DNA from 3 places in the Geodermatophilus sp. SYSU D00525 genome. Region 2 is predicted to be linked to each of the others. Evidence: riboswitches for the same ligand, from Rfam matches in the RefSeq annotation. Region 2 holds a riboswitch; each other region holds the start of a gene.
The links. A riboswitch is a leader RNA that binds a small molecule or an ion and turns the genes downstream of it on or off. The one in region 2 is predicted to bind cyclic di-AMP.
Positions count from the first base shown of each region.

Region 1: linked by a shared signal. The riboswitch ahead of ACI796_RS02495 (C40 family peptidase) and the one ahead of ACI796_RS16610 (C40 family peptidase) in region 2 are both predicted to bind cyclic di-AMP.
Region 3: linked by a shared signal. The riboswitch ahead of ACI796_RS01885 (aggregation-promoting factor C-terminal-like domain-containing protein) and the one ahead of ACI796_RS16610 (C40 family peptidase) in region 2 are both predicted to bind cyclic di-AMP.

Region 1 covers NZ_JBJGZK010000002.1:118,535-127,796, reverse strand. Annotated here, with positions in the region: gene ACI796_RS02535 (TIGR03557 family F420-dependent LLM class oxidoreductase) at 1-362, opposite strand, end outside; gene ACI796_RS02530 (ester cyclase) at 486-917, opposite strand; gene ACI796_RS02525 (RtcB family protein) at 1,160-2,323, shown strand; gene ACI796_RS02520 (MBL fold metallo-hydrolase) at 2,445-3,374, shown strand; gene ACI796_RS02515 (fumarylacetoacetate hydrolase family protein) at 3,388-4,314, shown strand; gene ACI796_RS02510 (hypothetical protein) at 4,374-4,577, opposite strand; gene ACI796_RS02505 (hypothetical protein) at 4,700-5,272, opposite strand; gene ACI796_RS02500 (hypothetical protein) at 5,501-5,659, opposite strand; cyclic di-AMP (ydaO/yuaA leader) riboswitch at 6,019-6,170, shown strand; gene ACI796_RS02495 (C40 family peptidase) at 6,183-6,695, shown strand; gene ACI796_RS02490 (carbohydrate kinase family protein) at 6,757-7,671, shown strand; gene ACI796_RS02485 (DUF222 domain-containing protein) at 7,721-8,896, shown strand; gene ACI796_RS02480 (hypothetical protein) at 8,934-9,262, opposite strand, start outside.
Region 2 covers NZ_JBJGZK010000021.1:659-9,920, reverse strand. Annotated here, with positions in the region: gene ACI796_RS16630 (hypothetical protein) at 1-86, shown strand, start outside; gene ACI796_RS16625 (serine hydrolase domain-containing protein) at 138-1,472, opposite strand; gene ACI796_RS16620 (DUF3817 domain-containing protein) at 1,488-1,805, opposite strand; gene ACI796_RS16615 (hypothetical protein) at 1,908-2,441, shown strand; gene ACI796_RS16610 (C40 family peptidase) at 2,481-3,602, opposite strand; cyclic di-AMP (ydaO/yuaA leader) riboswitch at 3,614-3,746, opposite strand; gene ACI796_RS16605 (hypothetical protein) at 3,940-4,164, shown strand; partial or broken gene ACI796_RS16600 (YhjD/YihY/BrkB family envelope integrity protein) at 4,219-5,037, shown strand; gene ACI796_RS16595 (transglycosylase domain-containing protein) at 5,061-7,595, opposite strand; gene ACI796_RS16590 (HelD family protein) at 7,684-9,262, opposite strand, start outside.
Region 3 covers NZ_JBJGZK010000001.1:392,571-401,832, reverse strand. Annotated here, with positions in the region: gene ACI796_RS01915 (hypothetical protein) at 1-68, opposite strand, end outside; gene ACI796_RS01910 (hypothetical protein) at 202-453, shown strand; gene ACI796_RS01905 (AmiS/UreI family transporter) at 529-1,284, shown strand; gene ACI796_RS01900 (FMN reductase) at 1,275-1,898, opposite strand; gene ACI796_RS01895 (LLM class flavin-dependent oxidoreductase) at 1,898-3,055, opposite strand; gene ACI796_RS01890 (DivIVA domain-containing protein) at 3,325-4,224, shown strand; cyclic di-AMP (ydaO/yuaA leader) riboswitch at 4,376-4,536, shown strand; gene ACI796_RS01885 (aggregation-promoting factor C-terminal-like domain-containing protein) at 4,779-5,738, shown strand; gene ACI796_RS01880 (class I SAM-dependent methyltransferase) at 5,746-6,405, shown strand; gene ACI796_RS01875 (SDR family NAD(P)-dependent oxidoreductase) at 6,429-7,268, shown strand; gene ACI796_RS01870 (DUF72 domain-containing protein) at 7,285-8,013, shown strand; gene ACI796_RS01865 (hypothetical protein) at 8,079-8,507, shown strand; gene ACI796_RS01860 (M18 family aminopeptidase) at 8,495-9,262, opposite strand, start outside.

The DNA of each region.
Region 1 (9,262 bases), on a different contig from region 2:
TGCACCGCCGGCCAGCCGGTGCCGACGACGTGCTCGTTGAGCCGCTCACCGGCGCCGATGCCGAGGGTGAACCGGCCCTCGGCGAGGATCTGCACCGTCGCCGCGGCCTGGGCGATGACCGCGGGGTGGTACCGGATGATCGGGCACGTCACGCCGGTGACCAGGCCGATCCGCTCGGTCTTCGCGGCCATCGCGCCGAGCATCGACCAGGTGAAGCCGCTGTGCCCCTGGACGTCGAGCCACGGGTGGTAGTGGTCGCTCATCTCGACGAAGTCGAAGCCCGCCTCCTCGGCCCGCACCGTCTGGCGGACGATCTCCTCGGGCGGGAAGGCCTCGGTGGCGAGCTTCAGTCCGACCTGCATCGCGCGCGTCCTCACTGTCGGGTCCAGCGGTCGCACGAGGGCTGCCCGGGCCCCGCGGAACGGAAACGGCACGCCGGATTCCCGGACCGCCGGTGCCGGCGGCCCGGGAGGTGCCTCCCCGGCTCAGCCCGGGACGACGTCGAGCCGCAGGCCGAGCTGCTGCAGGAGGGTGAGCTGGTCGAAGTAACCGACCACGCGCGTGATGCCCGCCGGCCCGGTCTCGATCAGGTCGACCCCGGTCAGGTCGACCCGGCGCTCGGTCGGCGCCGGCAGGCCCGGCAGCACGCCGCTGTTGGTGCCCTGCAGGCGCCAGCGGACGTACGCCCGGGAACCTTCGCCGATGACGTCCTCGACGGTCAGCCTCAGGTCCGGGAAGGCCGCGAGGAAGCCGGAGACGAACCCGGCGACCGCGCCCTTCGGGAGGGGCTCCGGCAACGAGGGGTCGGTGTAGACGCCGTCGTCGGCGAAGGTCGCGGCGACGGCGTCCCCGTCGTGGTCCTGCCAGCCGCGCAGGTACCGCTCGGCCAGCTCGGCGGCGCCGAGTGTCGTGGTCATCCCGGTCTCCCCTCGGTCGGTGGACGGGCACCGCGGCGCGGACGGGGGCCGCCGCGCGCCACGGCGGGTGGTCGCGCGAGGGTGCCGAGGCTAGTGCCGCGCGGCTCGGAAGCCGAGGGAGTTCCCCGCCGTGGGGTCCACGGGTAATCCGGTCGCGCCGCGCGAGCCGAGCGCGTTGACTGCCCCGGCCCGAACGGCAGAGACGGCCATTTCTGCCGCCATCCCTGGAGACGGAAAGGACCATGGAGGAGATCAGCGAGCGCCTGCTCAGCTGGGCGTCGATCCTCGAGGACGCGACCCGCGAGCAGGCCGAGCGCACCGCCTCGCTCCCGTTCATCCACCCGCACGTGGCGCTGATGCCCGACGCCCACCTGGGGCTGGGCGCGACCGTCGGCTCGGTCATCCCGACCGACGGCGCGATCATCCCGGCGGCGGTCGGGGTGGACATCGGCTGCGGGATGATGGCCGTGCGCACCCAGTTCACCGGCGACGACGTCCGCGGCCGCAACCTCGCCGTGCTGCACGAGCAGATCGCCCGCGCCGTGCCCCTGTCGGCCGGCCGCGCCAACCGGAAGGTGCGCGAGACGGCCGCGCCGCGGATCGAGGAGCTCCGCGCACTGCCGGGCGCGGACCAGGCCGACGGCGTCGTGCGCGACTGGCCGCTGCAGCTCGGCTCGCTCGGCTCGGGCAACCACTTCATCGAGGTGTCCCTCGACGAGGCCGACCGGGTGTGGCTGTTCCTGCACTCGGGCTCGCGCGGCGTCGGCAACAAGCTGGCGTCCACGCACATCCGGGTGGCGCAGGAGCGCACGCGGGCCCGCGGCGTCGCCGTCCCCGACCGCGACCTCGCCTACCTGGAGGAGGGCGAGCCGGAGTTCGACGCGTACATCGAGGCGCTGCACTGGGCGCAGCGGTTCGCCGCGCTCAACCGCGAGGAGATGATGGACCGCGTCGCCGACCAGGTGTCGCGGTTCCTCACCGAGGAGGTCCGGCGCGAGCAGGTGGTCCAGTGCCACCACAACTACACCGAGCGGGAGACCCACTACGGCCGCGAGGTGTGGCTGTCCCGCAAGGGCGCGATCGCCGCGCGCCGGGGGCAGTGGGGGCTCATCCCCGGCTCGATGGGCGCGGCGTCCTACGTCGTCGTCGGGAGGGGCGACGCCGCGTCGCTGACCTCGGCGCCGCACGGCGCCGGGCGGGCGTTCTCCCGGTCGGCCGCGCGCAAGCGGTTCAACCGGGCCGACCTCGACCGGCGGATGGCGGGCATCGCCTGGGGCCGCTCGGACGCCTTCCTCGACGAGCACCCCGAGGCGTACAAGGACATCGACGTCGTCATGGCCGACGCCGCCGACCTGGTCGAGGTCCGGCACACGCTGCGCCAGGTGGTGAACGTCAAGGGCGACTGAGTCCCCTGCCGCGTGCTCGTGCTCTGCCCCGCCGGTGTGGGCAGAGCACGAGCACGCCGGAGCACCCACCCGAGGAGCCCGCCGACTTTCCGTGCCACCTGGGCTCCAGCAGAGTGACGGCGTGACGACGTCGATCGAGGCCGCGGCGCTCGAGCAGGTGGCGCCGGGGGTCTTCGCCTACGTGCAGCCCGACGGCAGCTGGATGATCAACAACACCGGCGTCGTCACCGGCGACGACGGCACGGGGCTGATGGTGGACACCACCTCGACCGAGGCCCGCAACCGCGCGCTGCTGGCCGCCGTCGGGTCGGTGGCGCCGGGCCGGCTGCGGGCGCTGGTGAACACCCACCACCACGGCGACCACACCTTCGGCAACTGGCTGGTGCCCGCCGAGACCCCGGTCGTCGGGCACGTGCACGCGCGGGAGGACCAGCTCGCCGCCGGGCTGCTGGCCGCGCAGGTGCTCACCGGCCCGGACTACGGGCACCTGGAGGTGCGCCCGCCCGACCTGACGTTCACCGGCGGGCTGACGTTGCACCTCGGCGAGCGGGCGGTGGAGCTGCACGCGGTCGGGCCGGCGCACACCCGCGGCGACGTCGTCGTCTGGCTGCCGGCGCAGCGGGTGGCCTTCGCCGGCGACGTCGCGTTCGCCGGGGGTCAGCCGTTCCTCGCCGAGGGCAGCGTGGCCGGCTACCCGCGGGCGGTCGAGGCGCTGCGCGCGCTGCAACCCCACGTGCTCGTGCCCGGGCACGGCCCGGTGTGCCGCGGCGAGGAGGTCCCCCGGCTGCTCGACGAGCTCGCCGGCTACGCCGCCTTCGTCGCCGCGACCGCGCGCGAGGGGCACGCGGCCGGGTGGTCGCCGCTGGAGACCGCCCGCCGGCACGCCGACAACCCCTACGCCGGGTGGCAGGAGTCCGAGCGGCTGGTCGGCAACCTGCACCGGGCCTACGCCGAGCTCGACGGCCGGCCGCCGGGCGAGCGGCTGCCGCTGGCCGAGATCTGGCCGGACATGGTGGCGTTCCACGGCGGCCCCATCGGCTGCCGGGCGTGAGGGAGGAGAGCTGATGCGCTGGGTCACCTACGTGTCGCCGTCCGACGGCGCGGAGCGGGCCGGGCTGCTGCGCGACGGGCAGGTGCACGGGTTCGACGCCGCGCTGGCCGACCTGCTGCCCGACCTCGCCGCGGCGGCGGAGCGCACCCCGGCCGAGGTGGTGCCCGAGGACGGGCTGGTACTGCGCGCACCGGTGCCGCGGCCCCCGTCGGTCCGCGACTTCCTGTCCTTCGAACAGCACGCGCGCAACGCCGCGGCCGCGTTCGGCCGGGAGGTCTCGCCGGTCTGGTTCCGGCAGCCGGTCTTCTACTTCACCAACCCGGCGGCGGTGCGCGGGACCGGCCAGCCGGTGCCGGTCTCCCCCGGCTCGGCGGCGTTCGACTACGAGGTGGAGGTCGCCGCGGTCGTCGGCCGGGCCGGGTCGGACCTCACGCCGGAGCAGGCCGAGGCCGCGATCGCCGGCTACACGGTGTTCGTCGACTGGAGCGCCCGCGACGTGCAGGGCGTGGAGTCACAGGTCGGCCTCGGCCCGGCCAAGGGCAAGGACGGCGCGACGACGCTCGGCCCCGTCCTGGTGACCCCCGACGAGCTCGAGCCGTACCGCTCGGGCGCCGGCTACGCGCTGCGGATGGCGGCCGCGGTCGACGGCGTCGAGCAGGGCGGCGGCAACTGGGCCGACATCCGCTGGTCGTTCGGGCAGATGCTCGCCTACGCCTCGCGCGGCACCGAGCTGCGGCCCGGTGACGTCGTCGGCAGCGGCACGGTCGGGACCGGGTGCCTGCTGGAGCTGCGGTCGCTGCACGGCGAGGAGCGGCACCCGTGGCTGCGGCCGGGCGTGGAGGTCGCGGTGACCGTCGAGCGGATCGGCACGGTGACCGCACCGATCGTCGCCGGCCCCGACCTGGTCCCGCTGGGTCCCGCGGCGGCCGCGCGGGCCTAGGGCGGAGCCTGCCCGCGCTCCGGGGCCACTGTGACCCCGGAGCGCGGACACGCGCCGGTTCAGTCCTCCGCCCGGCCCATCCCGGTGCCTTCGGCGGCGCCGGGGAAGCCGGGGCGGTCTCCGCTCCCCATGGGCCCCTGGGCAGCGCGGGGTCCCTGCTCGGGTGCGTCGTCGGCGACGCCGTTCTCGTCGGGGTGCTCACCCGGCAGCACGTGGTCGTCGGTGCGGCCGTCGGAGCCGCCGTTCGGCGGACCCTGGGTCATCGCGGACCTCCTCAGCCGTGCTCCGACCGGACGGCTGGGCTCGCCCCGGTCGGAGCACGGGGTACCCGTCCCGCCGCCCCGGACACGGCTCGGGCGGTCGCCGTCCGCTCGGGGACGGGTGGTCAGGGGCAGCTCTCCTCGAGCTTCACGACGCCGAGGTCGATGGCGCCCTCGACGTCGCCGGTGACCCGCTGGCCGGCCGGGACGTTCTGCGTGCAGACCTTCCAGTTGGCGTCGAGCACCTGGTTGCGCGTGCCGAGCAGGTCATGGGACAGGCTGAGGAAGACGCCGTGGGTCTGGATCAGGTCCTGGGCGTCCTGCAGGGTCATCCCGACCACCGACGGCATGGCGAAGTCGACCACCGGCGCGGCCGACGTGGTCGGGGTCGCGGTGGTGCTCGGCACGACGGCCGGCGGCGGGGCGCTGGAGACGGGCGGGACGGCCGGCTGCGGGCTCGGCGTGGCGGTCACGGTCTCGGTGACCGCGGTGGTGCTCGCGGCCGCGGTCGCCGGCTCGTCGTCGTCGCCGCCACCGAGCGCGGCGCCGATGGTGCCCACGACGAGGACCAGCGCGAGGACGGCGAACCAGGGACGCAGGTAGACCGGCGTCTCCTTCTCCTCCGGAGGCGGGGGGAGGAATCCGGGCAGCGGGCCCTGCGGCGGCTGCCAGGGCTGGCCGGGCGGCGGTCGGGTCATCGGGACACCCCGTCGTGCTGGAGGGACCCGCGGCGGGCGCGGCGGCACCGCTGTCGCGGGAGGAACCGCGGGAGCGTGCCACGGGGGGACACCGGTCCCCGGGACATCCGGGACGGCGTCGTCGCGGAACGGTCACGGGACGCCCCCGTCGCCCCGCCGGTCTCCCCGGACACGCCGCGGCCCCCGTCCCGGGCCGGGACGGGGGCCGCGATCGATCGGGACCGCGGGTCAGTAGCCGCGACCGGACTGGCCCTTGCCGCCCTTCGCGTTCTTGGCCTGGAAGTCGCGGACGAACTGCTTGATCTTGGCCTGGTTCTGCGGCTTCCGGAGCTCCTGGACGACCTTGGCGGCGACGCCCGAGGCGATCAGGTTCCTCATCATCCCCATGGGGGGCTCCCTCCTCTCGGTTACTGCATCGGGTGCCCCGACAACGGGCGGCGCAACCGTCGCGATCCCGGCTGTGTCCCCCGATCCGGTCGTGGCGGGTCGTTGACGGGCTGTACGGGCACACCGCCGGCTCCTTTCTCCTCCGCCGCGGCGTGTCGGCGCCGTCCCTCCGGATCTCGCACGGCGGGGGCGCCGGCTCCGGTCCTGGTGAGGCGGGCGATTCGGATCCGCTGCCCGCGTCAAGTCCGCGACCGGCGTCCGGGCGTGGCGCGACTCCGGTCCGGTTGAGTGCTGCAACCCCCGTCCCTACCGTCGTCGCGGTCCGGCCGGGACCCACCGTCACGCCCCCTGTGTGACACCCGCCGGACACGCCGAACCGGACGCCGGCAACTCAGCCGGCACCGGGCCGGGGACCCACGTGAGCACTGGGGTGAAGCGCGCTCCGTCGCGCCGGGCGACTCCTCCGTCCGAACCCGTCAGCTAACCCGGTAGGCGATCGCGGAGAACAGGAGAACCGTCGTCGATGACGACTGCACGCACGTCCACCGCCCGTCGCTCGTTCCGCGGCATCGCCGTCGCGGCCATCGCCGGAGCCGGCATCGCCCTGTCCCCCCTGCCGGCGTCGGCCTCCACGGGCGGTGGCGGTACCGGGACGGTCGCCGCCGCACCGGCGCCCGCTCCCAACGGGGCGGCCCAGACGGCCGTCGACACCGCCCTCGCGCAGGTCGGTGACCGCTACGTCTACGGCGCGACCGGCCCCGACAGCTTCGACTGCTCGGGCCTGACCAGCTACTCCTACCAGGCGGCGGGCGTCTCGATCCCGCGCACCTCGAAGGCCCAGTCGACGTTCGGCACCCCGGTGGCGAAGGCCGACCTCCAGCCGGGTGACCTGGTGTTCTTCTACAGCCCCGTGTCGCACGTGGGCATGTACATCGGCAACGGCCAGATGGTCCACGCCTCGACCGCCGGCAAGCCGGTGGCCGTGGTCGACCTGGACTCGATGCCGGAGTACGCGGGCGCGCGCCGCGTCGCCTGACGCACGGAACGGTGCCCCCGGCCGGCTCGCCCGGCCGGGGGCACCGACCCATCCTCGGGTGGTGACCGCCGCCGATCCCCCCTGGCCGCGGCCGGCCGGCTCCGGTCCGGTGGTGGCGGTCGGCAAGCTCGTCGCCGACCAGCTGCTCGTGCTCTCCGCACCCCTGGTGATCGGCGGCCAGCAGCGCGTCGGGCGGACGACGACGGCCGGCGGCGCGCCCGCCAACGTCACCGCCGGCGTGGCCCGCCTGGGTGCGCCCGCGCGGCTCGCGGGCTGGGCCGGCGCCGACCCGCTCGCCGACGGGCTGCTGGCCGGTCTCGCCGGGCGCGGCGTCGAGATCGCGGTGGTCCGCCGCGGCCGCGCGCCGCTGGCGACGGTGCTCGTGCACCCCGACGGCGAGCGCACGGTGCTGACCGACCGCGGGGAGGGCGGCCTGGAGCCGGCCGACGTCCGCCGGGAGTGGTTCGCCGGCGCGGCCGTCGTCCACCTCGACGGCTACGACCTGCTGCGCTACCCCGACGCGGTGCGGGCCGCCGCCGACACGGCGCACGACCTCGGGGTGCCGGTGAGCGTGGACGTCGCCGCTGCCGCCCGGATCTCTGCCCACGGCGTGGGTGCCTACGCCGACCTGCTCACCGGGCTGCGTCCGGACGTGCTCTGCTGCAACGCCGCCGAGGCCAGCGCCCTGGGTCTGGACGGCGACCGGCCCGCCTGCGCGCCGCCGCTGGTGCTGGTTCACGCCGGCGCTGCCCCGACTCGGGTCGTCACGGTGGCGGGCACGGTGGAGGTGCCGGTCGAGCCGCTGCCCGCAGGTGGGCTCCGCGACACGACGGGCTGCGGCGATGCGTTCACGGCGGGGCTGTTGACCGGCTGGCGCGCGGGTGCGTCCGTGCTGGACGCCGTCCGGGCCGGTCATGCGGCGGCCGCCGTGGTGGCCGGAGTGATCGGCGCTCAGCCGCCGCAATCGGGCCGCTGACCTGCGGATTCATGCTGCGTGCGAGTGTCGGATCGGCTAGACTTCGATCATGTGTTCGGAGGAGCCGGGCGGCGGTGACGTCCTCGACGACGTCGCTGCGCTGGTCGCCGAGCGCCACCGGATCGACGCCCGCCTGGCGCGGGCGGTGCGGGCCGCGGAGCTGTCCCAGGCGCCCGAGCGGGACGGGCTGAGGTCGATGGCCTCGTGGCTGCGCGGGCACTGCCGGCTGTCGACGGTGGAGGCCTCCCGGCTGGTGCGCAACGGCCGGGCGCTGGAGCACCTGCCGGCGCTGGCCGAGGCGCACGAGACGGGGCTGGTGTCGGCCGAGCAGGTCGCGGTCGCGGCGCGGGCGGTGACCCCCGAGCGGCTGGCCTCGGCGCTCGAGCAGGGCGTGGACCTGGCGGTGATCGACGCGGTGCTCACCGGCGTGGCGGTCGAGCGGCAGCACTCCGATCTGGTCCAGGTGGTGCAGCACTACTGCAACGACCTCGATCCCGACGGGCCCGAGCCCGACCCGACCGAGGGCCGGTCGCTGACGCTGGCCAGGCACGCCGACGGCTCGCTCTCCATCCGCGGGCACCTGGACGCGGTGGGCGGGGAGAAGCTGCAGACCGCGCTGGAGGCGCACGTGCAGGCCGACCGCCCCGCCGGGGACGACCGCACCCGCGCCCAGCGCCTCGGGGATGCGCTGGTCCAGGTCGCCGACAACGTGCTGGCGGCCGGGAGCCTGCCGCTGCTGCGCGGGCACAAGCCGCACGTGGTGGCGCGGATCGACCTCGCTGACCTGGCCGCTCCGGGCACCGGTCGCAACGCCGCCACGCTGGGCTCGGGAGTGACCATCTCCGCCGCCCGCGCCCGCTGGCTGGCCTGCGACGGCACGATCTCCCGGGTGGTGTTCGGTCCCGACGGGGTACCGCTGGACCTGGGCCGGGAGCAGCGGCTGGCCAGCCCGCACATCCGCCGCGCCGCCGAACTCCGCGACGGCGGATGCGTGTTCGCCGGCTGCGGCGCCCCGACCTGGTGGTGCGACGTGCACCACCTGGTGCACTGGATCGACGGCGGCGACACCAGCCTGGAGAACTCGGCGCTGCTGTGCGAGCGCCACCACACGAAGGTCCACCACGGCTTCCGCGTCGAACGACAACCGACCGGCACCTGGCGCACCTACCGACCCGACGGGTCGGCGATCACCGTCCCGACCCCACTCCTCGCCCCTGTCGCTTGACGCGTCCGGACTACGCGGGGTCCAGGCTCCGACCGAATCAGAGGACCGTCCTCTCGTTCAGTCGTTCCTGCGCATGCACCGGCAAGGCGACGTCGATGAACAGCTCACTCAATGCGTAGTAGCCACCGCGGACCGAGCGAGCATCAACGATGGCGTGAGCCGTGGCTGTGTCCAGCTCCAGCCGGGACGCGATGACGGCCGCAGGGGCGGTGTTGATGTCGACGAGGCCGCCGTCGTCGTATCCCCGCCCGAGATCGGGACGACCGATCCCCAGTTCGCGCGCCAAGGCCGGGTCCCGCATGAACAGCGAGCGCGCCTCGTCCCTCCGACGTCGTGCTTCGAGCGCGCGCGTCATCGCAGGGTCCG
Region 2 (9,262 bases):
CCACCGACTGGGTCAGCGACCTCGTCCCGCACCTGGTCTACGGCGCCGTCGTCAAGACCACGATGGACGCCTTCGACCGCCCCTGAGCCGGTGCACCTCCGCGGAAGTGCACCGGGCAGGTCCGCGGAGGTGCACGCTCAGCCGGCCGTCGCCGTCCAGCCGCGGGGGTCGACGTCGCCGGGGACGGGGGCGGCGGGGTCGTAGGGCGTGCGGGTGAAGACGAACGTGCCCAGGTCCAGGTGGTCGTCGGCGATCCGCAGTGGCTCCCCGGCGTAGTAGCCGTCCAGGCCCACCCAGGTGCCGTCGGCGTCACGGCGGAAGCGGCTGGCCCGCCCCGAGCGGCCGGGCAGCGGGCCGAGGTGCAGCAGGCCGCCGTCCACCGCGCGCAGCGCGTGCGGCGCCGGGCCCCAGTACCAGGTGCCCAGCTGCTCCAGCGGCACCGGCGGCTCGGCCGGGCGCCACGGCTCCGCCACCCGCGGCTCGGCGGCGCGCAGGTCGGCGAGCAGGCCGGGGACGAGCACGTCCAGGCCGCTGGTGGTGTTGGCCAGGGAGACGCCGCCGGTGCCCTCCTCGCGGTCGACGAACACGCCGGCGAGGAAGCCGGGCATCGAACCGCCGTGGCCGGTGAGCGTGCGGCCGTCGACCCGCAGCACCTGCAGGCCCAGCCCGTAGGCCGACCAGGCCGGGGAGGAGCCGTCGACGCCGGCCGGCACGGCCATCTCCTCGAGCGTCGCCGGGGACAGCACGTCGCCGGTGTCGCCGAGCAGGAAGGCGGCGAAGCGGGCGAGGTCGGCCAGCGTCGCCCACAGCTGCCCGGCGGCGGCCATCACGCCGGCGTCGTGTTCGGGCTCGGGCAGGACGACGTCGGCCCACGGGTGGACGGCGTACCCCTGCGCGGCGCGGCCGGACGGGCGCGGCGTCGTCCGGGTCATCCCCAGCGGGGCGAGCACCTCCGCGGTCACGACGTCCTCCCACGACCGCCCGCGCAGCCGCGCCACGAGCTCGCCGAGCAGGCCGAAGCCGAGGTTCGAGTAGTGGAAGCGCCGGGCCTCGCCCAGGACGACGTGCTCCCCGGACAGCCGCAGGTCGGCCAGGGATCCGCCGGGCACCCGCTCCCACCAGCCGCCCGGGCTCTCCGCGGCGGCGCCGGCCAGGTGCGAGAGCAACTGCCCGACCGACCGGTCGCCGAACGGCGTTCCGGGCACGTGCCGGTCCAGCGGGTCGTCGAGGGCCAGCCGGCCCTCGTCCCGCAGCCGCATGACCGTGACGGCGGTGACGGTCTTGCTGATCGAACCGAGCCGGTACTGGATGTCGGTGTGCGGCTCGTCGACGTCGCCGCGGCCGGCCGACCAGGCCAGCCCGCCGTCGCGGACCACGCCGGCGACCAGGCTGGGCGCCCGCCCCTCGCGCTGCACCCGGGCGGTGCGGGCCAGCAGGGTGCGGGCGGTCGAGGGCAGCACGGGTTCCGGCATGACCGGAACCGTAGGTCAGGCCCGGACGGGCGCCGCCAGCCGCCCGGTGCGCCCGGCCCAGCGCTCGAACACCACGGTGACCAGCGGCGGGACCGAGGCGGCCAGCGCGAGCAGCGTCGTCCACCGGGACCAGCCGAGCACCCGCGCGGCGACCAGCGCCACGACCACGTAGGCGACGAACACCGCGCCGTGGACCGGCCCGAACACCTGGACGCCGGCCTCGGAGGTCTCCGGCACGTACTTGACGTACATCCCGGCCAGCAGGCCGACCCAGGACAGGGCCTCGGCGACGGCGACGGTGCGGAAGGCCAGGGCGACGGTGCGGGGGTTCATCGGTGCGCGGTCCTCGGGTCGGGGGCGGTTCCGGAGGGTCAACGCGGCAGCGGGCGGCGACGTCCCGATCTCCGGGTGTGAGGTGCGTGGCAGGGTCGGGCCGTGCGGGGTCTGGCGCGGCGGGAGTTCTGCCTGGTCCTGCTGCGCCGGATGGCGGACCTGCGGCCGGACCTGGTGGCCGCGGCCCTGCCCTGCCTGGGCGCGACCCGCGCCGAGGCGCACGCGGCGCACACCCGCTGGCAGGCGCTGCACCACGCGCGGCGGGCGCCGCGTGGCGTGGCACTGCGCGCCGCCGTCCTCGGGCCCGCCGAGGAGGTGGAGGACCGCCGGTTCGGCGACCTGGACCTCGAGGTCCGGCGCTGGCCGCTGCCGCTGTGGCCGCACCTGCGCTGGGAGGTGCTCGCAGCCCCCGGCGGCAGCGTGCTGCACGAGCACCTGGTGCGGGCGCCGGGCTCCCCGGTCCCGCCGGCGGCCGACGGGCGGCTGCGGGTCTGGGAGCACGTGGTGGCCGACGTGAGCCGCCTGCCCGGCGCGCAGGAGGTGGACCCGAGGGTGGTCACCCGCTGGGAGGTGCGGCTGCCCTCCGGCGCGACGGCGGCCTTCGTCTGGGGCCTGCTGCAGCGGGTCCGGACGTGATCCGTCCCGGCACCCGGTGACGTGGGGGCAGGGAGGTCCTCACCCGATCCGGCGGGCGCCGGCGTAGCCGCCCATCACGTCGATGCCGGCGACCTTGACGACGTCGCCCGACGTCGGCGCGTGCACCATCTGGCCGTTGCCGATGTAGATGCCGACGTGGCTCACCGGGCTGTAGAAGAAGACCAGGTCACCGGGCTGCAGGTTCGCACGGGAGACCGGGGTGCCCATCGTCGACTGCATCTTGCTGGAGTGCGGGAGGCTGATCCCCGCGGCACGGAAGGCGTACTGGGTGAGGCCGGAGCAGTCGAACGCGTTGGGGCCGGCGGCCGCCCACACGTAGGGCTTGCCGCGCTGGGCCATGGCGGTGGCGACGACGGTCCCGGCGACGCCGCTGGCCGGCGCGGCCGCCGGCGCCGGCTCCTCCGCGGACGACGACCCGGAGGCCGACGCGGTGTCCTCGCGCTCCTCGTCGCGGCTGGCGCGGGCGTCCTCGGCGGCGTGCGCCGCGGCGGCGGCCTCGAGGGCGGCGCGCCGCTCGTCGGCGGTCAGCCGGGCGTAGTCGGCCTGGTAGGCGGCGATCTGCGCCTCGAGGTCGGCCTGCTGGGCGGCCACGGCGTCGTACTGACGCTGGGCCTCGGCGGCGGCCTCGGTGGCGGCGGCCTGCGCGGCGGTGGCGGTCTCGGTGGCGGCCGCGGCCCGGCCGAGCAGCTCGCCCTGGTAGCCGGCGACGCCCTGCAGCAGCGTGACGCGGTTGACGAACTCGTCGGCGTCCGCGCTGGTCATGAGCGCCTGCAGCGAGCCCATGCTGTCGCCGGTGTACGCCGACCGGGCGATGCCGACCACCTGCCGGCGGGCGGTGTCCACGGCGGCCTGGGCGGTGGCCAGCTCCGCGGCGGCGGCGTCGGCGGCGGCCTGCTGGGCGGCGAGCGCCTCGCGGGCCTCGTTGAACTGCTCGGTGACGACCTCGAGCTCGTGGCCCCGGGCGGCGACCAGCTGCGCGGCCTCGGCGGCCGTCGTCGGCTCCTCCGCCCCGGCCGGCGCCGGGACGGCACCCAGCCCGAGACCGATGCCGAGGGCGCCGACGAGGGCGAGGGCGGCCCGGCGGCCGCGGGAGCGGCCGGTCGCGGGCATGCCGGGGACGGACGTGCGCAGGGACGCCACGCGGCGGTCTCTCCTTCTCCCAGGCCGCCTACCGGGTTAGCTGACGGGTTCGGGCGTGGAGTCGCCCGGCGCGTGCGGACACGCGCTACACCCCAGGACTGCGATGGGTCCCCGGCCCGGTCCCCGCGGAGGGGATCCGGCTCGACGGCGTCCGCGGGGTGTCACCCGGACTGGTGACGGAGCGCCCCGTTGGACGTACTGAGCGTAAGGTCCGTGACCGGCGTGTGACAATCACCGCGGTGTAATTACATCGGTCACGAACGGTGATGGGGTGGCTCCGGGAGGTTGCCGACCCCCGCCGGTTTGCGCGGCCGCGGGGACGTGTACCGATTGCTGCATGTCCTCTTCCACGCGGATGCGTCTGGCCCGGCCGCTCGTCGCGCTCGCCCTGTTCGGCTCCCTGGTCGCCTGCGGTGACAACACCGACTTCTCGCGCGGCCCGACCAACTGCGACGCCTCCGGCGAGAACGCCAGCAACGAGAACGACGCCAGCTGCCAGGAGACCGGCCAGAACCCCGGCAACGACGCCCCCACCACCGACGACGCGAGCACCGACGACTGAGCGCCGCCCGGTCCCCGGCGGGCGCCGGGCCGCCGGGACTGGTGGCATGGGCGCGTGAGCCCGGGACGCAGGTGGACGGCGGCCCGGGTGCGCGCCGAGACGCGGACGCTGCTGGCCGGTGCCCGCCGTCTGCTGCACGGCCGTGACCTCGCGCTGATCGGCGCGGGACTCACCTTCTACGCCGGCATCGCGGTGGTGCCGCTGGTGCTGGTCTCCGTCCGGCTGACCGCGCTGGCCACCTCGGCCGAGGAGGTGCGGGCGCGCAGCGGGCGGCTCGCCGAGCTGCTGCCGGCGTCGCTGGGCGCGCCGGACGCGGTGGCCCGGCTGGTCGACGCCGGCGTCCGGCTGGACCTGCTGGGGTTCGCGCTGGCGCTGCTGCCGCTGTCGCTGTACGGCGAGGGGCTGCGGCGGGCGCTGATGCGGTTCAGCCGGCGGCGGGAGAACCTCACCGGCTGGCGGGGCCGGCTGCTCGCGCTGCCCCTGGTCGTGGCGACGCCCCTGCTGCTGTACCCGCTGCTGCTGGCCGCCACGGTCATGGCCGACCTGGCCCGCGAGGACGGCGCCGGGCCCGCGATCGGGCGGTTCGCCGTCGGCTACTACTCGGTGCTGTTCGTGCTGACCGTGCCCATCCTGTGGGGCTACGGCGTGGTGGCCGGCGGCCGGCGCCGGTGGGGCGCGCTGGTCAGCGGCGCGCTGTTCACCGCCGCGTGCCTGTCCGGGTTCCTGCAGGGCTTCGTGCTGTTCCTGTCCCTGCCGCTGGACCTCGGCGCGCCCTTCGGCGGCCTGGTCGTGGTCGGCGCCGTGGTCGCCATCGGCCTGTGGCTGTTCCTGCTGCACCTGGTCCTGCTGGCCGGGTGGCTGCTCACCCAGTCCCTGGACGAGCGGCTGGGGCGGCGTCAGGCGTCCGGTCGCCAGGGTGAGCCCGGTCCGCCACCCGGCGCCGGGAGCTCGGTCGCGGGCGCGGGCGGCTCCGGTGCGGGCGGCTCCGGTGCGGGCACCGCCGGCGCCGGCGGCACCTCGGTCGGCGGAGGCGGCTCGGGCGCGGGCGGCGGCTCCGGCGCCGGGGGCGGGGTCGACGGCGATGGCGGGGACGACGGCGGGGGCGGGGAGGACGGCGGCGGGGACGACGACGGCGGGGTCGTCCCGGGGGCGCTCGGGGGCGCCGGGTCGGCCGGCGGTGCGGGCTCCGGCTCCACGTAGTCGCTGCCGTTGCTCACCAGGATCGACACCACCTGGCCGGGCACGGCACGGCCGCCGCGGGGCGGGCTGGTGCCCAGGAGGGCGCCGGACGGCTCGTCGCTGTCGACGCGCACCGTCCGCGGGGTGAACCCGGCGTCGGCCAGTGTCCGCTCGCAGGCGCGCACGCTGGAGCAGCCGGGCACCGGGCGGGTGTTGCCGTTCTGCACGGTCTCGTCGGCCGGCGGGAACTCGCCGCTGCCGCGCGCGGTGAGGATCGGCTCCATCGCGTCGTGCCAGATGGTGGCGCCCTTTCCGCCACCGAAGCCGCCGACGTCCTCGTTCTGCTTGGGGTTGAGGACCATGACGCTCGCGGTGATCTCGGGCGTGTAGCCCACGAACGCCACCGAGTAGTTGTCCTGCGAGGTGCCGGTCTTGCCGGCGATCTGGTGGCCGCGGACGTAGGCGCGGGCCCCGGTCTGTCCCGGGTTCCCCGGCTCGACGTCCTTGCGCAGCATCTGGTTCATCGTGTTCGCCACGCCCGGCGGGACCGCCTCGGGCGTGCACCGGTCGCCGACCGCGAGCGGGTCGCCGCCGGCGCCGGCCGCCGGCTCGCCGTTCTGGTCGAGGACGGCGGTCACCGGGACGACGTCGCACTGCGTGCCGCCGGCGGCGAACGTCGAGTAGGCGCTGGCCAGCGCCAGCGGGCTGGTCGCCTCGGCGCCGAAGGTGAACGACCCGCGGTTCTCGTCGATGATCTGCTGCGCCAGGCCGGGCGGGCTGAACTGGAACAGCCCCGCCGCCTCGGCCATCCGCACCGGCTCCTCGACGCTGCCGAGGGCGTCCTCGAGCGCGAGGAAGTAGGTGTTGGAGGACTGGTACAGCGCCGTCGTCAGGTCCAGCGTCGGGCGGTAGCCGGACCCGGCGTTGCGGACGCAGTACCGGCCGTCGGTGTCCCGGCCCTCGCAGGGGCCGCTGTAGACCCGGGAGACGTAGGGGTCGGGGGCGGTGAGCGTGTAGTGGGAGGAGTAGCCCCGGGCCAGGGCCGCGGCGGCGACGAAGACCTTGTACGTGGAGCCCGAGCCCTGGCTGGGCGCCACGTTGAGGTTGAACGACTCCTGGGTGCGGTCGGCGAGGTCGTAGCCGAAGGTCCGGTTGACGCTCATCGCCAGCAGGTGGCCGGTGCCGGGCTCGACGGCGGTGAACATCGCGGCCAGCGAGTCCTCCCGCGGCAGGGTCTCCAGCACCGCGGCGTCGCCGGAGCGCTGCAGCTCGGGGTCCAGCGTGGTCTGGACGGTGTAGCCGCCGTTGTCCAGCTGCTCCTGGCTGAGCCCGAGCTCCTGGATGAGGTACCGCTGCACGAAGTCGCAGACGAACGGGCCGACGGTGGCCTGGACGCAGCCCCGGGGCGGGGCGGGCGCGGGCGCCAGCCCGAGCGGCGCGGCCGCGGCCGCGGCCGCCTCGTCGGCGGTGACGAAGCCCTGCTCGGCCATCCGGGACAGGACCTCGTTGCGCCGCGCGGTGGCCGCCTCGGGGTCGGTGAACGGGTCGTCGTTCACCGGGCTCTGCACGAGGCCGGCCAGCAGGGCCGCCTGCGGCAGGGTGAGCGCGGCGGCGTCGACGCCGAAGTAGGCGCGGGCGGCCGGCTGCACGCCGTAGGCGTTCTGGCCGAAGTAGACGATGTTGAGGTAGCGGGCGAGGATCTCGTCCTTGCTGTAGAGGTCCTCCAGCGCCAGGGCCAGACGCGCCTCGCGCAGCTTGCGGCCCACCGTCTGCTCGGTGGCGGCGGTCCGCTCCTCGGGAGTGTCGGCGGTCTGCAGCAGCGTCTGCTTGACCAGCTGCTGGGTGAGCGTCGAGCCGCCCTCGGCCACCTGCCCGGCGGCGATGTTGGTGACCAGCGCGCGCAGCGTCCCCTGCACGTCCAGGCCGCGGTGGCCGTAGAAGCGCGAGTCCTCGATGGCCACCATGGCGTCCTTCATGACGTCCGCGATCTCGGAGGGCTCCACGGGGTCGCGGTTCTCGTCGTAGAAGTACGTGATCGGCTCGCCGTTCGCGGCCAGGAGCACGGTGTTCCCCGGCGGCGGGGCGTCGGTGAACTCGGTGGGCAGGTCACCGAGCAGCCCGGTGGACTGCTGGGCGGCGATCGCGGGACCCCCGATCCACGGGAGGAGCAGGCCCGCCACCAGTGCCCCGGCGACCACGATCGTCGCGGCCAACCGGAGCAGCGTGCCGGCCCGGCTGTCCTGCCGGTCCATGGGCCTCCCTCCCGTGCGCGCACACTGCAACAGAGATCACGTCCGGCCACAACGACCCGCGCCGTGCGGTGCTGCGGTCGGGGGACGCTCAGACCTCCAGCAGGGCGGGCAGGTCGTCGCGGTGCAGCACGACCAGCGTGCTCACCGCCCGGGTGAGCACGACGTAGAGCCGGGACAGCCCGCGCGGCTCGGCGGCCGCGATCGCCGCCGGGTCGGCCACGACGACGGCGTCGAACTCCAGCCCCTTGGCCAGGGTGGCGGGCACGACGGCGAGGCGCCCGGCCGCCGAGCCGTCGTCGGCGAGCACCGCCGCCGGCAGGCCCGCGGCGGCCAGCAGCCGCGCCACCCCGGGCACCGCGGCGTCGGCGCAGACGACGCCGACCGACCCGGGGCCGGCCGCGAGGTCGGCGACCACCTCGGCCAGCGGCCCGGCGAGGTCGGCGACCGGCCGGACGGCGAGCGCACCGGGGTCCCGGCGCACGGCGGTGGCCGCCGGCAGGCCGGGCGCGATCGCCGGCAGCAGCCGGTTGGCGTAGTCGAGCACCTCCCCCGGCACCCGGTAGCCGCGGGTCAGCGGCCGGACGGCGGTGTCCGGGCGGCCCAGGCCGGCGAGCGTCGGCGCCCAGTCGGCCGGCGACCAGGGGCTGGTGGCCTGCGCGAGGTCGCCGAGCACGGTGAGCGACCCGGCGGCCAGCCGGCGGGCCACCGCGCGGCACTGCATGGGCGAGAGGTCCTGCGCCTCGTCGACGACGACGTGCCCGTAGCCCGCCGTCCGCTCGAGCAGCCCGGCCACCTCGTCGACGAGGACGGCGTCGGCGTCGGTCCACGCCGTGGCGCGCACCGAGCGCGCGGCCGGGCGGTGCAGCAGCGCCTGCTCGTCGTCGGTGAGCACGCCGCGGGCGGCGCGGGCCAGGACGGCGGGGTCGCCGAGGAGCTCCGCGACCAGGCCGGCGGGGTCGCGGGCGGGCCAGACGGCGTCGCAGAACTCGCGGACCTCGGGGCTGCGCGCAGCCCGGCGGGTCTCGGCGTCGGTCGGGCTGCCGCCGGCCTCCTCGCTCTGCCGCCGGGCGTCCTCGGCGAGCAGCAGCGCCAGCCGCTCCCGCCCGGCGGCGTGGTGCAGCCGCTGCTGGTCGTCGGCCACGCGGCCGCGCCGCCGCAGGTCGTCGACGTACCGCTTCAGCCGCTCCACCGGCACCCGGTGGCGGCGGCCGGCCAGCGGGACCAGGACGTCGTCGGCGGGCTTGGCGATCGAGCCCCACAGCGCCCGCTCGAGCACCTGCGCCATGCGGGCGTCGCCCTTGAGGACGGCGACCTCCGGGGCGTCCTGCGCCCGGACCGGCACCCGGCCGGTCAGCTCGGCGACCGTCGTCTGGTCGACGTCGACCTCGCCGAGGGTGGGCAGCACCTGCTCGATGTAGCGCAGGAACGCCCGGTTGGGTCCGACGACGAGGACGCCGGTCCGGGCCAGCTGCCCGCCGTGCGTGTAGAGCAGGTAGGCGGCGCGGTGCAGACCGACGGCGGTCTTGCCGGTGCCCGGCGCGCCCTGCACGCACACCGACTCGGCCAGCGGGGCGCGGACGATCTCGTCCTGCTCGGGCTGGATGGTGGCGACGATGTCGCGCATCGGGCCGCTGCGCGGGCGCTCGATCTCCTGGAGCAGGACCCGG
Region 3 (9,262 bases), on a different contig from region 2:
TCCGCCACGTCCTGCCCGCCGACCTCGCACGGCGCGCACGTCCACACCACCTCGACCCGGAGTTGCACGGATCGCTCCTCACACGAGCACTGCACGGCTCCCGGTTGTTCGAGGCCGGGAGGGGGTTACCCGGCGCGCCGTCCGCCCAACCCGGGCCGGGCGTCACCGACCGTGCCGGGAGGACGCGGGAGGAGACCAGAGGTGACCGAGGAGGTCCCGCGGATCGAGCGCCACGAGGCGGCCGACCGCGCCGGCAAGGCCGCGCTGCGAGCGGCGCACGACCTCACCGAGGGACTGTCGTCCGAGGAGGACGACGTGCCCGAGCCGGTCGTCGTCCGCCGGGGTGGGCCGCACCGCTCCGTCGGCGGCCTCGCCGACCTGATCGACACGGCTCTCGAGGAGAACGAGGCCGTCCGGGAGAACGAACGGGAGCCCGGGGACCCCGGCTCCTGACCGCCGGCGCGACCGCGCCGGCACCAGTCACGGGGGACGTCCGCACCGTCGCGGGACCCGAGGAGATGACCGCACATGGGAGCCGTGGGACTGCTGTACGTGGGAGCCGTCCTGGTCGTCAACGGCCTGATGCTGCTGGGGCTGGTGGACGCCCGTGCCGCCGCTCCGCTCAACCTGTTCGTCGGGGCGCTGCAGGTGGTGACGCCGACCGTCCTGATCATCACGGCCGACGGGGACCCGGCCACGATCCTGGCCGCGTCGGGTCTCTACCTGTTCGGCTTCACGTACCTGTACGTGGGGATCAACCTGCTCGGCGGCCTCGACGGCACGGGGCTGGGCTGGTTCTCGGCGTTCGTGGCGGCGTGCGCGCTGGTGTACGCCGGGCTGAACTTCTTCTACGTCGTCCCGCGGGACCCGGGCTTCGGCGTCATCTGGCTGTACTGGGCGGTGCTCTGGGCGCTGTTCTTCGTCGTCCTCGGCCTGAAGCGGGAGGAGTTCACCCGCTACACGGGCGCGATCGCCGTCGTCGCCGGGCTGCTCACCGCCGCCCTGCCCGCGTTCCTGCTGCTCACGGGCTCGTGGGCCGACTACACCGGCACGTGGGCGGTCATCCTGGCCATCGCCCTGGCGGCCAGCCTCGTGCTGGCCTACCCGCGGCTGCGGGGCCGCCCGGCACCGGCCGTGCCCCCGGCCGCGCCGGTGCCGGCGGGGCCGCCGGCCGCGCCGGAGGGCGTGCCGGTCGCCCGGCAGGCCCCCGAGCACGGCGCGGCGCGGCACGCGGACGCCGGCGGACGCGCGCCTCCGCCGGCGCAGGACCGGCCCTACGCCTGACCCCGCAGCAGGTCCTCGAAGGAGGGGACGTCGGCGAAGGGGTCGGCCGGCCGGGCCGAGGACGGCCGGCCGGTGACGACGTCGGCCAGCTCGCCGGCCGCGCGGGTGATCCGCGCGGCCAGCTCCTGGCTGGTGCCGTCGCCGCCGGCCCAGTCCTCGCTCGCCGCGAAGACCGCCGTCGGCACGGGGGCGGCGCGCAGGTAGCTGAACAGCGGCCGCATCGCGTGCTCGAGCACCAGCGAGTGCCGGGCGGTGCCGGCGGTCGCCGCGAGCAGCACCGGCGTGCCGGTGAGCGCGTCCTTGTCGAGCACGTCGACGAAGGACTTGAACAGGCCGCTGTAGGAGGCGGTGAACACCGGCGTGACCGCGATGACCGCGTCCGCGCCGGTCACCGTCGCGACCGCCTCGCGCAGCGCCGCGTTGGGGAACCCGGTGACGAGCGCGTCGGCGACGTCGCGGGCGTGCTCGCGGAGCTCGACGACCTCGACGGTGGCGTCCTCGCCGCGCTCGCGCAGCGCGGCGACGGTCGCGGTGGCGAGCCGGTCGGCCAGCAGCCGGGTCGACGACGGCACGCCGAGCCCCGCGCTGACGACGGCCAGGGTGCGGGTGGTCATCAGAGGGACACCTCCTCGCGGGCCGCGTCGGTGACCTGGCCCGTGACGTCGTCACCGGCGGCGTAGACGGTCGAGTCCTGCGCCCCGCCGCGCGCCGCCACCCGGGCGGCGTGGGTGGGCGCGTCGGGCACGTGCGCCGGCTTGAGCGCGGCGAACTCGCGGCGCAGCACCGGCACGACCTCCTCGCCGAGCAGGTCCAGCTGCTCGAGCACGGTCTTCAGCGGCAGGCCGGCGTGGTCGACGAGGAACAGCTGCCGCTGGTAGTCGCCGGCGTAGTCGCGGAAGCCGAGCGTGCGCTCGATCACCTGCTGCGGGCTGCCCACGGTCAGCGGCGTCTCGCGGGAGAAGTCCTCGAGCGAGGGCCCGTGCCCGTAGACCGGTGCGTTGTCGAAGTAGGGCCGGAACTCGGCGACGGCGTCCTGGCTGTTCCTCCGCATGAACACCTGCCCGCCGAGACCGACGATCGCCTGGTCGGCGGCGCCGTGGCCGTGGTGCTCGAAGCGGGACCGGTAGAACTCCACCATCCGCTGGGTGTGCTCCTTCGGCCAGAAGATGTGGTTGTGGAAGAAGCCGTCGCCGTAGTAGGCGGCCTGCTCGGCGATCTGCGGCGAGCGGATCGAGCCGTGCCACACGAACGGCGGGACGCCGTCCAGCGGCCGCGGGGTGGAGGTGAAGCCCTGCAGCGGGGTGCGGAAGCGGCCCTGCCAGTCCACGACCTCCTCGTCCCACAGCCGGCGCAGCAGCGCGTAGTTCTCCACGGCCAGCGGGATGCCGTTGCGGATGTCCTGGCCGAACCACGGGTAGACCGGGCCGGTGTTGCCGCGGCCCATCATCAGGTCGACCCGGCCGTCGGCGAGGTGCTGCAGCATCGCGTAGTCCTCGGCGATCTTCACCGGGTCGTTGGTGGTGATCAGCGTGGTCGACGTCGACAGCTGCAGCCGGGAGGTCTGCGCCGCGACGTAGGCCAGCGTGGTGGTGGGGGAGGACGAGAAGAACGGCGGGTTGTGGTGCTCGCCGAGGGCGAAGACGTCGAGGCCCACCTCCTCGGCCTTCTTCGCGATGGTGACGACGGCCTTGATCCGCTCCGCCTCGCTCGGCGTCCGCCCCGTCGTCGGGTCGGTCGTGACGTCGCTGACCGTGAAGACCCCGAACTGCATCTCGTGCTCCAAGTGGTTGAGAGTGCAACTACTGTACCCGCCCCAACGACCGACCCCCGCCGGGCATTCCCGACGGGTCCGTGACCGTACTGAGACCTCTCGACCGCGCACGGTGAGCGGCCCGGCACGTCCGGGCGTGCCCACTCCGCGGGCGGGGCGCGTGTCCGTGTCGGCCCGGTCGGCGGCACCCGGCGGGTGCGACTCTGTGATCACCCCGCCGGCGGGCCGGTGGGGGACCGGATCGGACGGCGCACCGAGGGGGAACCGGGATGTCGCTGCGGGGACAGGGAGCTGCTCCGGACGGGGCCGGGAACGGCGTTCCGGAGCCGCCTCCGGGGCGCGGGCTCGACGGCCTGCTGGGCACCGGTCCGGTGTTCACCGGGGCGGTGCGCGGCTACGACCGCGTGCAGGTCGACGACTACGTCGCCTGGGCCGAGACCGAGCTCCTGGTCCTGCGCCGGGAGAACGAGCACCTGCTCAGCCGCTACGCCGCCGCGTCGGCCGAGCTGCAGAACGCCCGCCGCCGGCTGGCCCAGCTGGTCCGGGAGCGGCAGAGCCTGCCCGGCCCCGAGGACGCGGCGGAGATGATGCGCCGCGCCCGGGAGGAGGCCGCCGCGCTGACCGCCGCCGCCGAGGAGGAGGCCGGGCGTATCCGGGCCGAGGCGCTCACCGAGGCGCAGGCCCGGCTGTCCGGGGTGGCCGAGATGCGCGAGGCGGTGCTCGCCGCCCGCGAGCAGACCCGCAGCGAGGCCGCGGCGGTCCTCGAGGCCGCGCGCCGCGAGGCGGCCCGGCTGGAGCGGGCCGCCGCCGCCGAGCGCGAGCGCCGGGACCGCGAGGCCGCCGAGGCGCGGGCCCGGGCCGACGCCGAGGCCCTCGAGCGCCGGCGCGCCGTCGAGGCCGAGCTCGCACCCCTGCGCGACGAGCGCGACCGGGCGCGGGAGTGGCTGCGCCTGCTGACCGGTCAGCTCGACGAGGCGCTCGCCGTCGTCACCGGCGTGGTGCCCGACGACGTCCCCGCCCTCGGCGACAAGCGCGGGCTGCCCCGGCTCGGGGAGGACCCGGCTGCCGAGCCGCGCGCGGGGGCGCGTCCGGCGCCCCCGGGGACGGACGTGTCCGACGTGACACCGCTGCTCGGACCCGGCCGGCCCGAGGTCGCGGCGGCCTCCTGACCAGCGGCGACGCGGGGGCCGGTTCCGGACCGAGGGAGTCCGCACCACCCGTCACGGCCGTCACTCCGGCCCCGTCGGTTGTCACGAACCGGTAACGACCGTACGGTGGCTGGCGTCCGGCTGGTCGTCAGGTCCCCCTTCCGGGGAGCCCGGCCGGACGCCGCCGAGTCGTGTCCGCACCTGCGGGCGCGAGCCGGGGACCCACCGCAGTACTGGGGTGAATCGCGCCCGCCGAGCTCCGGCCCGGCGCGCGTAGGGCTCCTTCCCGCCCGAACCCGTCAGCTAACTCGGTAGGCGGCTCACGGAAGAAACGGAGAGTCTCCGCATGCCCCGCCTCCGGGCCGAAGCGGCCCGCAGGTGCAGCCGTCCGCGCGCACACCGCGCCCCCGCGTCCGCCTGACGCCGGCTGCTCCTGTCCTGCCGCTCCCAGCGACGACGTCGCCGGGGACCCCGTAGTCCGCGACACCCACAGACCCGCGCCGTACCCGCATGCCCGAGGTCCGCCTCCGGGCCCGCTGCCGCGCGCCACTCTCCCTCGGAGCCCACACCCCCTCATGTCCCGCCACGTCCCGAACACGCCTGCCGACGCCCCCGCGACCGTCGAGCTCGCCACCGCTGACACCCCCACCACCCCCGACACCGACGCCCACACCGCCACCCCCGAGCTGCCCGCCGCCGGGGGCGGTGCCGAGGCCGCCGAGGCCCCCGCGCGCCGGCGCCTCTTCCGCCGCGGCAGCCCCCCGCTGGGCCCGCGCCGCCCGGCCCTGCTGCTCGGCGCCGCCGCCGCCGGCGCGCTGATCGTCGGCGTCGTCTCCACCAGCGGCCCCGCCGCCTCCGCCGGCACCGACAACGCCGGCACCGCGGTCAGCGTCGCCGAGGAGCTGGGCGTCCCCCAGCAGCCGGCCGCCGGGCAGACCCCGGACGCCACCGACCTGACGTCGCTGGCCGACGTCGCCGCCTCGCGCGCCGAGCGCAGCGCGCAGGAGGCCGGTGCCGCCCACGCGCAGCTCGCCGCCGAGCAGGCCGAGCGCGACCGCCAGGCCGCCGAGGCCGAGGCCGCCCGCGTCGCCGCCGAGCAGGAGGCCGCCCGCGTCGCCGCCGAGCAGGAGGCCGCCCGCCAGGCCGCCGAGGCGCAGGCCGCCGCCGAGGCCGCCGCCGCGCAGCAGGCCGCCGAGGAGCAGGCCGCGGAGGAGGCCGCCGCGCAGGAGGCCGCGCCCGCCGCGCCGTCCGGCTCCTTCAAGGACTACGCGCTGAGCAAGGTCGGCAGCTCCGAGCAGTTCTCCTGCCTGGAGAAGCTGTGGGGCAAGGAGAGCGGCTGGAACCCCAACGCCCAGAACCCCACCAGCACCGCCTACGGCATCCCGCAGTTCCTGAACTCCACCTGGGCCAGCACCGGGATCGCCAAGACCTCCGACGGCTACCGCCAGATCGACGCCGGCCTGATCTACATCGAGCAGCGCTACGGCAGCGCGTGCGACGCCTGGGCGCACTCGCAGGCCACCGGCTGGTACTGATCCGAAGGTGATCCATCGAGGGCCGGCCACCCGGGTGGTGCCCGCGGGCTTCGTCCGCGCGCACACCCAGGTGCGCCGGCCCTCGCTCGTCCCCGAGGTGCGGCTGCACGTCGCCGACGACGTCGTCGCCCTCTGGGAGGCGATGGAGACCGCGGCCGGCGGGGCGGGGGACGAGCCGCCGTTCTGGGCGGCCGCCTGGCCCGGCGGGCAGGCACTGGCCCGCCACCTGCTCGACGAGCCCGCCACCGTCGCCGGCCGCACGGTGCTCGACCTCGGGTCCGGCAGCGGCCTGGTGGCCGTCGCCGCCGTCCTCGCCGGTGCCCGGTGGGTGCTGGCCAGCGACGTCGACCCGTTCTCCCGGACCGCGGTCGGCGTCAACGCCGGCCTCAACGGCGTCGCGGGCATCAGCGTCACCGGCGACGTCCTGGACCGCGAGCCGCCCGCCGTCGACGTCGTCGTCGCAGGTGACGTCTGCTACGACCGGGAGATGACCGGGCGGGTGCTGCCCTTCCTCGACCGGGCGCGGGCCCGCGGCTGCCAGGTGCTCGTCGGCGACCCCGGCCGCCCGTACCTCCCGCACGAGCGGCTGGAGGCCGCCGCGGTGTACCAGGTCCCCGAGACGGAGGGGCCCGGGCTGCGCCGGACGACGGTGTGGCGGCTGCCCTGAGCGCCGCCGGATACGGTCGCCGGGTGCACCCCTACGCCTTCACCGGTACCGCCGTCGTCACCGGGGCGGCCAGCGGGATCGGCGCCGCGCTCGCCCCGCGGCTGGCCGCCCGCGGCAGCGACCTCGTGCTGGTCGACCGCGACGCCGGGCGGCTCGAGGGCGTCGCGGCGTCGGTGCGCGCGGCCTCCCCGGGCCGGTCGGTGGACACCGTCGTCGCCGACCTCGCCGACGCCGGGCAGCTGCGCGAGGCCGCCGGCCGGGTCGTCACCGGGCACCCGGGGACGACGCTGCTGGTCAACAACGCCGGCGTCGCGCTGGGCGGGCGGTTCGACCAGGTGACCCTCGAGGAGTTCGAGTGGGTGATGGACGTCAACTTCCGCGCCGCCGTCCGGCTCACCCACGCGCTGCTGCCCACCCTGAAGGCGCACCCCGGGTCGCACCTGGTCAACGTCTCCAGCCTGTTCGGGCTCATGGCGCCGGCCGGGCAGGCGGCGTACGCGTCGAGCAAGTTCGCCGTCCGCGGGTTCACCGAGGCGTTGCGGCACGAGCTGGCCGAGGACGGCGTCGGCGTGACCAGCGTGCACCCCGGCGGCATCGCCACCCGCATCGCCGAGTCCGCCCGCGTGGCCAGCGGGGCGGACCCCGCGGAGGCCGAGCGGGGCAAGCGGGAGTTCGCGAAGCTGCTGCGCTATCCGGCCGACCGCGCCGCGCAGCGGATCGTCGAGGCGGTGGAGCGGCGCCGGCCGCGGCTGCTCATCGGCGCCAGCGCCGTCGTCCCCGACGTCCTGGTGCGCCTGGCGCCGGGCTCGTACGGGAGGGTGCTCGCCGCCGCGACCCGGCTGGCCGGCCTGCGCCGGGCCTGACCGGGCGGGAGCGCCGGTGGCCGTCCACGTCGGCACGTCGGGCTGGAGCTACGACCACTGGGAGGGCGTCCTGTACCCACCGGGGACGCCCCCCCGGGAGCGGCTGGCCCACTACGTCCACCGGTTCGGCACCGTGGAGCTCAACGCGAGCTTCTACCGCTGGCCGCGCACCGCGACCTTCGCCTCGTGGCGGCAGCGGCTGCCCGAGGGTTTCCGGCTGTCGGTCAAGGCCCCGCGCGGGCTGACCCACGCCAAGCGGCTGTACGCCCCTGAGGCCTGGGTCGAGCGGATGACCGCGGCCTGGCACGAGCTCGGCCCCCGGCGGGCGGTGCTGCTCGTCCAGCTGCACCCGGCCGCCGCCCGCGACGACGCCCGGCTCGACCACTTCCTCGGCCTGCTGCCGGACTGGATGCGGGTGGCCGTGGAGTTCCGGCACCCCAGCTGGCACGACGACGGCGTGTTCGCCCTGCTCGAGCGGCACGGTGCCGCGTACTGCGTGATGAGCGGCGCCGGCCTGCCGTGCGTGCTGCGGGCGACGGCGCCGTTCGTCTACGTCCGGCTGCACGGCCCCGACCCCCACCACCTCTACGCCGGCTCCTACCCCGACGCCGACCTGCGCTGGTGGGCCGACCGGATCGGCGAGTGGGCCGGGCAGGGGCGTGAGGTGTACGCGTACTTCAACAACGACGGGTACGGCCACGCCGTCCGGAACGCGGAGACGCTGCGCGCGCTGACCGGCGGCTGAGGTCCGCACCCGCGAGACTGGGGCCGGTTCCCGCCGACCGGGCGGGCGGGCCGGGGGAGGTGCGCGTGAGCGAGTCCGAGGACAGGCCCCGCGACGGCGGGCTGGTCGCGCGGTCGGTCGAGGAGTTCGTGGCGCAGCTGCGCGGCTTCACCGACCGGGCCACCCGGCTGGCCGCCGGCGCCGTGCCGTCGGGGCTGGCGCTGCCGCGGCTGCCCTCCCCGCCCGGCGCGATGTCGGCGGCGCAGGTGCGGTCGATCGCGTCGTCGGTGCGGGCGCAGCGGCAGCTGATCGAGGGGCTGATGGGCCAGCTGCAGGCCTTCGACGAGCAGCTGGCGGTCTTCGAGCGGATCCTCGAGCCGCTCGTCGAGTGGAGCGGCACCTGGGCGCGGCTGGAGGAGTCCTTCGCCGACGTCCTCCGCCGCTCCCCGCCGGACCGGCCCGACCGCCCGGCCGACCGCCCGGCCGACCGGGAGCCGCCCGCTCAGCCGGTGTAGCAGGCGGTGAGCGCGGCGACCACCAGCGGGACGTCGAGCGCCGAGGCCAGCTCCCGGCAGGAGTGCATGGCCAGCACCGGCGCGCCGACGTCGACGGTCGCCACGCCCAGCCGGGTGGCGGTCAGCGGGCCGATCGTCGAGCCGCAGGGCAGGTCGGCGCGGGAGACGAAGTGCTGCAGCGGCACCCCGGCCTCGGCGCACCGCTCGGCGAACCAGCCGCCGCCGGCCGCATCGGTGGCGTAGGCCTGGTTGGCGTTGACCTTCAGCACCGGGCCGCCGCCGAGCTGCGGGGCGTGGGCGGGCTCGTGCCGGTCGTAGCGGGTCGGGTGGAGGGCGTGCGCCGTGTCCGCCGAGACCAGCCGGGACCGGGCGAGGGTCCGGGGCAGCGCCTGCGGGTCCCCGGGCGCGGTGACGCCGACCAGCCGCCGGACGACGTCCTCGAGGAAGCTGCCGCGCGCCCCGGACATCGAGCCGCTGCCCACCTCCTCGTGGTCGTTGGCGACCAGCACCTGCGTGCGCTCCCCGGGCGCGGCGCCGACCAGCGCCGTCACGCCGGCGTGGCAGCTGGCCAGGTTGTCCAGCCGCGGCGCCGCGATCCAGGTGCCGTCGGGGCCGGCGGGAGCCGCGGGCTGGGTGTCGGCCAGCACCAGGTCGTGCCCGACGACGTCCCCCGGTGCGACCCCGGCGGCCGCGGCGAGCGCCTCGGTCAGCCCCGGCTCGGTGTCCAGGTCCCGCGACCACACCGGGACCAGGTG